DNA from 2 places in the Carnobacterium pleistocenium FTR1 genome. Region 2 is predicted to be linked to the other one. Evidence: a T-box and tRNA genes for the amino acid it is inferred to sense, from the RefSeq annotation. Region 2 holds a T-box; the other holds one or more tRNA genes.
The links. The T-box of region 2 lies ahead of leuS (leucine--tRNA ligase). A T-box ahead of a tRNA ligase gene usually reads a tRNA of that ligase, here a tRNA-Leu.

Region 1: it encodes a tRNA-Leu, which carries the amino acid that the T-box ahead of leuS (leucine--tRNA ligase) is inferred to sense. The anticodon was not compared.

The regions. Positions count from the first base shown of each region.
Region 1 covers NZ_JQLQ01000002.1:2,440,373-2,445,809, reverse strand. Annotated here, with positions in the region: rRNA gene BP17_RS11995 (23S ribosomal RNA) at 1-1,578, shown strand, start outside; rRNA gene rrf (5S ribosomal RNA) at 1,667-1,782, shown strand; tRNA gene BP17_RS11985 (tRNA-Val) at 1,808-1,883, shown strand; tRNA gene BP17_RS11980 (tRNA-Lys) at 1,885-1,957, shown strand; tRNA gene BP17_RS11975 (tRNA-Leu) at 1,998-2,079, shown strand; tRNA gene BP17_RS11970 (tRNA-Thr) at 2,113-2,185, shown strand; tRNA gene BP17_RS11965 (tRNA-Gly) at 2,193-2,264, shown strand; tRNA gene BP17_RS11960 (tRNA-Leu) at 2,314-2,399, shown strand; tRNA gene BP17_RS11955 (tRNA-Arg) at 2,406-2,479, shown strand; tRNA gene BP17_RS11950 (tRNA-Pro) at 2,514-2,587, shown strand; gene BP17_RS11945 (CtsR family transcriptional regulator) at 3,476-3,937, shown strand; gene BP17_RS11940 (ATP-dependent Clp protease ATP-binding subunit) at 3,964-5,437, shown strand, end outside.
Region 2 covers NZ_JQLQ01000002.1:2,091,945-2,097,381, forward strand. Annotated here, with positions in the region: gene leuS (leucine--tRNA ligase) at 1-1,748, opposite strand, end outside; T-box leader at 1,815-2,056, opposite strand; gene BP17_RS10195 (heavy metal-binding domain-containing protein) at 2,143-2,472, opposite strand; gene BP17_RS13775 (muramidase family protein) at 2,584-5,437, opposite strand, start outside.

The DNA of each region.
Region 1 (5,437 bases), 350 kb from region 2:
GACTAAGGTTTCCTGGGGAAGGCTCGTCCTCCCAGGGTTAGTCGGGACCTAAGTCGAGGCCGAATGGCGTAGACGATGGACAACAGGTTGAGATTCCTGTACCAGTTTGTTTTGTTTGAACAATGGAGGGACACAGTAGGCTAAGGAATACGTGCTGTTGGATATGCACGTCCAAGCAACAAGTTTTGAAGTGAGTCAAATGCTTGCTTCTTTAAGAACAAGTTGTGATGGGGAGGGAAATTAAGTACCGAAGTTCCCGATGTCACACTGTCAAGAAAAGCTTCTAGTTAGAAACAAACTGCCCGTACCGCAAACCGACACAGGTAGTCGAGGAGAGAATCCTAAGGTGTGCGAGAGAACTCTCGTTAAGGAACTCGGCAAAATGACCCCGTAACTTCGGGAGAAGGGGTGCTGACCAATTGGTCAGCCGCAGTGAATAGGCCCAGGCGACTGTTTATCAAAAACACAGGTCTCTGCAAAATCGTAAGATGACGTATAGGGGCTGACGCCTGCCCGGTGCTGGAAGGTTAAGAGGAAGGGTTAGCTCTCGGGCGAAGCTCAGAATTGAAGCCCCAGTAAACGGCGGCCGTAACTATAACGGTCCTAAGGTAGCGAAATTCCTTGTCGGGTAAGTTCCGACCCGCACGAAAGGCGTAACGATCTGGGCACTGTCTCAACGAGAGACTCGGTGAAATTATAGTACCTGTGAAGATGCAGGTTACCCGCGACAGGACGGAAAGACCCCATGGAGCTTTACTGCAGTTTGATATTGAGTGTTTGTACAGCTTGTACAGGATAGGTAGGAGCCAATGAAGCCAGGACGCCAGTCTTGGTGGAGGCGTTGGTGGGATACTACCCTTGCTGTATGACCACTCTAACCCACAGCCCTTATCGGGCTGGGAGACAGTGTCTGACGGGCAGTTTGACTGGGGCGGTCGCCTCCTAAAGTGTAACGGAGGCGCCCAAAGGTTCCCTCAGAATGGTTGGAAATCATTCGCAGAGTGTAAAGGCATAAGGGAGCTTGACTGCGAGACCTACAAGTCGAGCAGGGACGAAAGTCGGGCTTAGTGATCCGGTGGTTCCGTATGGAAGGGCCATCGCTCAACGGATAAAAGCTACCCTGGGGATAACAGGCTTATCTCCCCCAAGAGTCCACATCGACGGGGAGGTTTGGCACCTCGATGTCGGCTCATCGCATCCTGGGGCTGTAGTCGGTCCCAAGGGTTGGGCTGTTCGCCCATTAAAGCGGTACGCGAGCTGGGTTCAGAACGTCGTGAGACAGTTCGGTCCCTATCCGTCGCGGGCGTAGGAAATTTGAGAGGAGCTGTCCTTAGTACGAGAGGACCGGGATGGACACACCTCTGGTGTACCAGTTGTTCTGCCAAGGGCATTGCTGGGTAGCTATGTGTGGACGGGATAAACGCTGAAAGCATCTAAGCGTGAAGCCCCCCTCAAGATGAGATTTCCCATCACGTAAGTGAGTAAGACCCCTGAGAGATGATCAGGTTGATAGGTTGGAAGTGGAAGTATAGCGATATATGGAGCGGACCAATACTAATCGGTCGAGGACTTAACCAAAGAAATAACCGGTGTACGACGGATTCAGAACAAAAACGATTTTTACCTTATCCAGTTTTGAGAGAACAATGTTCTCTGATTGAAATTGTGTGGTGATGATGGCAAGAAGGTCACACCTGTTCCCATGCCGAACACAGAAGTTAAGCTTCTTAGCGCCGATGGTAGTGAAGGGTTTCCCTTTGTGAGAGTAGGACGTTGCCACGCAAATTCAATTGTTTTTTTTTTTTATGGAGGTTTAGCTCAGTTGGGAGAGCATCTGCCTTACAAGCAGAGGGTCGGCGGTTCGAGCCCGTCAACCTCCACCATGAGTCATTAGCTCAGTTGGTAGAGCATCTGACTTTTAATCAGAGGGTCGCAGGTTCGAATCCTGCATGACTCATAGCTAATCAGTCAAATATGGTTAGTTATGCCATGTTTTTGCGGGTGTGGCGGAATTGGCAGACGCACTAGATTTAGGATCTAGCGTCGTAAGACGTGGGGGTTCAAGTCCCTTCACCCGCATTATCTTTATTAAATGATTGAGGTATCACTTCAGCCGGCTTAGCTCAGTTGGTAGAGCATCTGATTTGTAATCAGAGGGTCGAGGGTTCAACTCCTTTAGCCGGCATTCTTTTGCGAAAGTAGTTCAGTGGTAGAACATCACCTTGCCAAGGTGGGGGTCGCGGGTTCGAATCCCGTCTTTCGCTTACTAGTTTGACTAGTAAGCTTATTCGTAAGATGAAGAACTGTTCTAATGCCGGGGTGGCGGAACAGGTAGACGCACAGGACTTAAAATCCTGCGGTGAGTGATCACCGTGCCGGTTCGATTCCGGCCCTCGGCACTATTTGCACCCATAGCTCAATTGGATAGAGTACTTGACTACGAATCAAGGGGTTAGAGGTTCAAGTCCTCTTGGGTGCATTTCTTTTGAAAGAAAAATTAAGAAGTAATTGAACGGGAAGTAGCTCAGCTTGGTAGAGCACTTGGTTTGGGACCAAGGGGTCGCAGGTTCGAATCCTGTCTTCCCGATAAATAATTTTAAAAAGATGATTTCTCTTAATAATTAGAGAAATTATCTTTTTTTTTGGTTGTATAATTGTTTTGGTTCTAGGTCAAATAGTGTGGATGCTTCAAGATGAAATTTCTTCTGGAATGTACGAACTTGCTTGTGAAGCCAGGGGAGCTACCTGAAGACCTGGAAAACCATAGTCTTAAGGTTTTCAAGCCTTAACAGAGCGTTAACTCTCTGTTATTCGCATTGAATTCAATGATATGGTTACAAGCAGAACCTATTCCGCCAGAATTTTTAGGTGAGTTATGTAATTAATTTTTTTATCCACACCAAAAATTAGACAGCTATTTTTTCGTCTGATTGGTAGTATTCATATGCACGAAAAAAACAGTTTCTATCTATAAAAGAAAATAAAACAGACTTTTTTTCGATAATCAAAGCTATCATCGTTGATTTGTATTTGGTTAAAAAAGACACTACTTTTATTTAACAGAATTAGATCCGTAAAAAGCTACATTAAATTGAGAGTCAATTTTTAAAATTGGCTAATACTTTAGCCATGCATTTTTCTTAGATAAAAAGATAAACTTTAATATTTATTTTCTTTGTCTATTGGGCAATAGAAGAAGTTTCGGAGTTAATTTAGATGAAATGAGTAAAGTTACTTTTCAAATCTTCTTATTTCTCGTATAATGAAAGTCAGGATTAGTCAAGAATGCTTTCTAGTTTTTACTAGAGGTATCCTCCGCTATTAATTTAGTTTATGTTATTGATAAGCTAAATGATTAAGTCTAGTGTTAGGACGATAAGAAAAGGAGTGTTACTAAAAAAACACCGTTGTAAAGTAGAGAAGGTAAAATTATTATCTTTATCATACACTGAAATGTTTTAGTAACAGGTAACCCATGCATAATCAAAATATGTCGGACATCATTGAAGCTTATTTAAAAAAAGTTTTAGGTCAAGATGAACGAGTCGAGATCAGACGCAGCGAGATGGCAGATCGATTTAATTGTGTTCCTTCTCAAATAAATTATGTTATAAATACTCGTTTTACAGTGCAACAAGGTTATTTGGTTGAAAGTAAACGTGGTGGTGGCGGTTATATACGTATCATTAAAGTGAAACTGTTGGATGAAGCTGAGATGTTGGATATGATGATCGATATCATTGGAAATAGAATCACTCAAAAGAATGCTTATTCTATTATAGAAAGATTATTTGAAACTGAAATGTTGACTAAGAGAGAGGCAAATATTATGCTATCTGTAATGGGAAAATCACTCTTAAATGCTGATGGAATAGACGAAAATGAATTACGAGCTAAACTATTAGTGGCCTTTTTGAACAATTTGAAATATGAATAAAGAATAAAATCGGAGGCGAAATATAAATGGATGAATTATTTTCTGAAAAAGCAAGAATGGTTTTGATCATGGCGCAAGAAGAAGCAAAGGGATTTCGTCACCACTCTGTAGGGACTGAACACATTCTTTTAGGATTGATTATGGAGCAGGATGGAATTGCTGGGAAAACGTTAAGACAATTTTCTGTGACTGAAGTCGATATTAGAGAAGAAATCGAACACTTTACGGGCTATGGAACAATGAAGTACCTTTCTAAAAATGCTATTCTTCCTTATTCTCCAAGAGCTAAACAAGCTATTACATTTGCTACAGATGAAGCAAGACGTATGGGTTCAGCACTTGTTGGCACAGAGCATTTATTGTTAGGATTACTACGCGAAGAAGACATTTTATCATCTAAAATTTTAAGCAATTTAGATATCAATTTAAACAAAGCTCGTCAAATCGTATTGAAAAAAATTGGTTTGGGTGATGCAACAAATGCTAAAGGTAGAAAAGCAAAACCAGCTGCTAAACAAGTTGCAGGCACACCAACCTTAGATTCTTTGGCTCGCGACTTGACTGCTGTGGCAAGAGAAGGGAAATTAGATCCAGTCGTTGGTCGTCATAAAGAGATCAAACGTATTATTCAAGTGTTGAGCCGTAGAACAAAAAATAATCCTGTTTTAGTAGGAGAACCCGGTGTAGGTAAAACAGCTATTGCTGAAGGATTAGCACAAAAAATCAAAGATGGTGAAGTTCCAGCTGCATTAGCAAATAAACGGTTAATGATGCTCGATATGGGTTCATTGGTAGCTGGTACAAAATATCGTGGCGAATTTGAAGAACGAATGAAAAAAATTATTGATGAAATTTATCAAGATGGTGAAGTTATCTTATTCATAGATGAGCTGCACACGCTAATTGGTGCTGGTGGGGCAGAAGGTGCTATTGATGCATCTAATATTTTGAAACCTGCATTAGCACGTGGTGAACTGCAGACTATAGGAGCAACAACATTAGATGAATATCAAAAATATATTGAAAAAGATGCTGCTTTAGAAAGACGATTCTCACCAATTCATGTGGATCCTCCTTCAGAAGAGGAAACAGAAGAAATCTTGTTAGGTTTACGTTCTCGTTACGAAGAACATCACGGTGTTAAAATTACGGATGAAGCTATACATGCTGCAGTTAAGCTTTCATCTCGTTATATTACATCAAGACAATTACCGGATAAAGCTATTGATTTGATAGATGAATCTGCTTCTAAAGTACGTTTAGATGTTTCAGGTAAACCTTCTCCAGTTGCAGCTGCAGTCTCAGACTTAGAAGCTTTGATACAAAATAAAGAAGATGCTATCCAGTTACAAGATTTTGAACAAGCTGCGAGAATTCGTATAAAAGAAATGAAACAACGTAAAAAAATTGAAAATTTATTACAAAAACAAGAAGGAAAAGCTTCTTTAAACTCACTAGAAGTAACTGAAAGAGATATCGCAGAGGTTGTATCTTTATGGA
Region 2 (5,437 bases):
TTTCCTTTTGATTTAGACATTTTCTCATTATTTCCGCCTAAAATCATTCCTTGGTTATACAATTTTTGGAATGGTTCTTTGGTTGGGACAACACCAATGTTATACAAGAATTTATGCCAGAATCGAGCATATAGCAGATGAAGTACAGCATGTTCAGCTCCGCCAATATAAATATCAACTGGTAACCATTGTTTTAGTTTTTTAGGATCAGCTATCATTTCGGTATTAGTTGGGTCGATAAAGCGTAAGAAATACCAAGAGCTTCCTGCCCATTGCGGCATTGTATTTGTATCACGGTGTCCTTTCATACCGGTTTCAGGATCCACTACATTTACCCATTCAGTGATATTTGCTAATGGCGATTCACCTGTTCCACTAGGTTTGATTTCATCTGTTTTTGGCAATATTAATGGCAATTCAGACTCAGCTAAAGTTGTTGAAGTCCCGTCTTCCCAATGGATAACTGGAATAGGCTCACCCCAATAACGTTGACGAGCAAATAGCCAGTCACGCAAACGATAGGTCGTTTCTTTTTTACCTACTTCGTTTTCTTCCAACCACTTATTCATTTTATCAATGGCTTCTTCTTTTCCAAGACCATTCAAAAAATCAGAGTTGATGTGTAGACCATCTTCCGTAAATGCCGCCTTAGTTACATCGCCGCCTTCAAGAACTGGAAGAATTTCTAAATCAAAAGTTTCAGCAAATTCATAATCACGTTCATCATGCGCTGGAACAGCCATAATGGCTCCTGTTCCATATGAAGCTAATACGTAATCGGCAATCCAAATTGGTATTTCTTTGCCATTTACTGGATTGATTGCATAAGCACCAGTGAATACACCAGTTTTATTTTTATTCAGGTCTGTCCGGTCTAAATCGCTCTTCAAGCTAATTTTTTCAATATACGCTTGAACTTCTGCTTCTTGTTCTGGAGTAGTAATTTGTTTAACTAACTCTAATTCTGGAGCCAATACGCTATAAGTTGCTCCAAATAAGGTATCTGGACGAGTCGTAAAGACAGTAAATTTATGATCAGTATTTTTAACAGTAAAGACAACATTTGCGCCAATTGATTTTCCAATCCAGTTACGTTGCATGTCTTTGATACTTTCAGGCCAATCTACTAGTTCTAAGTCATCTAACAAACGATCAGCGTAAGCCGTGATTTTCAACATCCATTGTTTCATTGGTTTACGGTAGACTGGATGTCCTCCACGTTCGCTTTTCCCATCAATAACTTCTTCATTAGCCAATACCGTTCCTAATGCAGGACACCAGTTCACAGCTACTTCAGCTTCATAGGCTAACCCTTTTTCATACAATTTGATAAAAATCCACTGAGTCCATTTGTAATAGTCAGGATCAGTAGTATTTATTTCACGTTCCCAATCATAGCTGAATCCTAATGAGTTGATTTGACGACGGAATGTTTCAATATTGTGAGCAGTAAATTCTGCTGGGTCATTTCCAGTATCTAGTGCATATTGCTCAGCTGGCAATCCAAATGCATCCCACCCCATTGGATGTAACACATTGAATCCTTGAGCTCGTTTCAAGCGAGAAATAATATCAGTTGCCGTATACCCTTCTGGATGTCCTACATGTAAGCCTTGGCCGGATGGATAAGGAAACATATCCAATGCATAGAAATTTTCTTTTTTAGCGTCTTCCGTTGTGCGGAATGTTTTATTGGAAGCCCAATAATTTTGCCATTTTTTTTCAATCGTTTTATGGTTAAAGCTCATATTTATCCCTCTTTCATTTCTTATTCAAAAAAAAATCGCCCTATGAATACAGATGACTATCTATACTCATAGGGCGATTAAACAATTTATTATTCGCGGTACCACCTATGTTTTCTACAACTAACTATTTCTCAACAGAAAAAATTGCAGACTCCTCATACCTTTAACGCAGGTGCTACGTCTTTGTCTACTTTCATTTCAACAAAGCAACTCTAAAGGCGAGTTCGAAAGTCTTTTTTATGCATTTCCACCACCCATGCACTCTCTCTCAAAAAATCGTTTCTACTATTCCTTTTCACTGTTTTTTTCTATTGAACTCATCTTAACAAATAATTGTCTCTGGAGCAATAAAAAAAGTAGGCAGTTCGTTTCTAACTTTTCTTTCATGCATAGATCACATAAAGGTTTGCAGTTTTACAGCCGTTCCACTGCACGTTACAATAATCATACCATTATCTGATCCTAGTGTTTCATAATCCATTTTAACTCCGACAATAGCATCTGCACCTAATTCTACAGCCTTGAGTTTCATTTTTTCTAATACTACGCCACGAGACTCTGACAATATATTCTCATATTTTTGATAACGCTCGTCAATTTTATTTAGCAGCCCAGCATCGCTATCTTTAACTAAATTGATCCCAGAAATGACTTCCCCAAACACAATTCCTTCATAAGATGATATTCCAAAATTTTCAATAGATTCCGTAGTAGTGATGATCATAGTTTCCACTCCTTTTTTTATTTATCATAAAAAAATGATCTTTCAATAAATGATTAATTTTTTTGCTGAATAAAAACAGAGACTCGCACTTTTGGCGAGTCTCTGTTATCACTATTTGATAATCAAAGATTGACCAACAAATATAACGTCTGATTTTAAATAATTTACTGCTTTTAATTCTGAAACGGACATATCATACTCTTGGGCAATGCCCCATAAAGAATCTCCACTTACAACATTATGTTTTTTTGAATTAGTTGTACTTGTTGTTGTGGTTGCATTAGAAACAGTAGTAGTTGTTTTTACAACTAACTTTTGACCTACAAAAATAGTATCTGATGTTAACTTATTAGCTTCTTTCAAGTTTGCGATAGATACACCGTATTTTGCACTGATGGCTGATAATGTATCGCCAGACTTTACAACATAAGACGTGCTGCTTGTTGTGTTTATACTTGTAATTGTACTTGTTGTCGGTGTTGTTGTGCTGCCTGAAGTTGTTCCACCTTTGATCGTCAATTTTTGATCCACGTAGATCGTATCAGATGTCAAGCTGTTCCATGTTTTCAAGTTCGCTACAGATACACCGTATTTTGAACCAATTGCCGTTAATGTATCACCTGATTTTACAGCATAAGATGTGCTGCTCGTTGTACCTGTACTTGTTGTCGGTGTTGTTGTGCTGCCTGAAGTTGTTCCACCTTTGATCGTCAATTTTTGATCCACGTAGATCGAATCAGATGTCAAGCTGTTCCATGTTTTCAAGTTCGCTACAGATACACCGTATTTTGAACCAATTGCCGTTAATGTATCACCTGATTTTACAGCATAAGTTGTGCTGCTCGTTGTACCTGTACTTGTTGTCGGTGTTGTTGTGCTGCCTGAAGTTGTTCCACCCTTGATCGTCAATTTTTGGTTCACGTAGATCGAATCAGATGTCAAGCTGTTCCATGTTTTCAAGTTCGCTACAGATACACCGTATTTTGAACCAATTGCCGTTAACGTGTCACCTGATTTTACAGCATAAGTTGTGCTGCTCGTTGTACCTGTACTTGTTGTCGGTGTTGTTGTGCTGCCTGAAGTTGTTCCACCCTTGATTGACAATTTTTGGTTTACGTAGATCATATCAGATGTCAAACTATTCCATGTTTTTAAGTTCGTTACAGACACGCCGTATTTTGAACCAATTGCCGTTAACGTGTCACCTGATTTTACAGCGTATGTTGTACTACTTGTTACGCCTGTATTTGTTGTTGGTGTTGTCGTGCTACCGGAAGTTGTTCCACCCTTGATTGACAATTTTTGGTTCACGTAGATCGTATCAGATGTCAAACTGTTCCATGTTTTCAAGTTCGCTACAGATACACCGTATTTTGAACCAATTGCCGTTAACGTGTCACCTGATTTTACAGCATAAGTTGTGCTGCTCGTTGTACCTGTACTTGTTGTTGGTGTTGTCGTGCTACCGGAAGTTGTTCCACCCTTGATTGACAATTTTTGGTTCACGTAGATCGTATCAGATGTCAAACTATTCCATGTTTTCAAGTTCTCTACGGATACACCGTATTTCGAACCAATTGCCGTTAATGTATCACCTGATTTCACAGTATAAGATGTACTGCTTGTTGTACCTGTACTTGGCGTTTGAACATTATTATCATTTGATACTGGAGTATTTTGAGTTGCTTCTCCTGAAGATTTTGTATCATACTGCGTTAAGTTATATGAATTTATAATAGCATTCAACTTAGACGCATAAGATGGATCAGTTGCATAACGACCTTGTAACCAGGCAGTTGCTTCAAACGCGCTATTAGAATTGCTCACCCATGCACCTGAATAATAACCATTATTCCATGATGTACCATTTTTCAATAAGTTGGCATTATCTTGTAATGATTCGGCATAAGAAGGATACTTTTTAAAGTTTTGTGGAATATAAATCCAACCGGTTGAAGCGCTCCACTCAGAAGTATACATCGCAACAGTATTTCCATTATAACTTCCTTTTATACCAAATAGATTATAGTTCGGACTAGTCGATAGTTTACTGCTGCCATAACCACTTTCTAAAGCTGCTTGAGCAATCATAACTGAAGCATATAAATCATTTTTAGCTGCTACTTGTTTTGCATAAGATGTAATAGCATTAATGAAACCAGCTGGTGTTGATGCATCCGCAATCGCTTCATTTGTTTTAGTCGGAGTTGTTACAGTCGCCGTTTTAGTACCAGCTTCATTTACAGCTAAAACTTGACCTACTAAGATAAGATTTGACGATAGATTATTCCATGTTTTTAGTTGCGTTACCGTTACACCATTAGCACTGCTAATTTTATTTAAAGTATCACCAGCTTTTACTGTATACGTTTTAGCCGTTGCAGCTTTTGTCGCTGCCGCTTTTGTTGCTGCTGCTTTTGTTGCCGCTGCTTTTGTTGCCGCTGCTTTTGTTGCTGCTGCTTTTGTTGCTGCTGCTTTTGTTGCCGCTGCTTTTGTTGCTGCTGCTTTTGTTGCTGCTGCTTTTGTTGCCGCTGCTTCCGCTGCTTCTACTTCCGCTGCTTCTACTTTCGCTGCTTCTACTTCCGCTGCTTCTGCTTCCGCTGCTTCTGCTTCCGCTGCTTCTGCTTCCGCTGCTTCTGCTTCCGCTGCTTCTGCTTCCGCTGCTTCTACTTCCGCTGCTTCTACTTCCGCTGCTTCTACTTTCGCTGCTTCTACTTCCGCTGCTTCTGCTTCCGCTGCTTCTACTTCCGCTGCTTCCGCTGCTTCTGCTTCCGCTGCTTCTACTTCCGCTACTTCTGCTTCCGCTGCTTCTGCTTCTGCTGCTTCTACTTCCGCTGCTTCTACTTCCGCTGCTTCTACTTCCGCTGCTTCTGCTTCCGCTGCTTCTACTGATTTTGTTGCTTCTGTTTTTTCTACTGCTTTTGTTGCTTCTACTGCTTCTGTCGTAGTTGTCATTCTTGCTGAA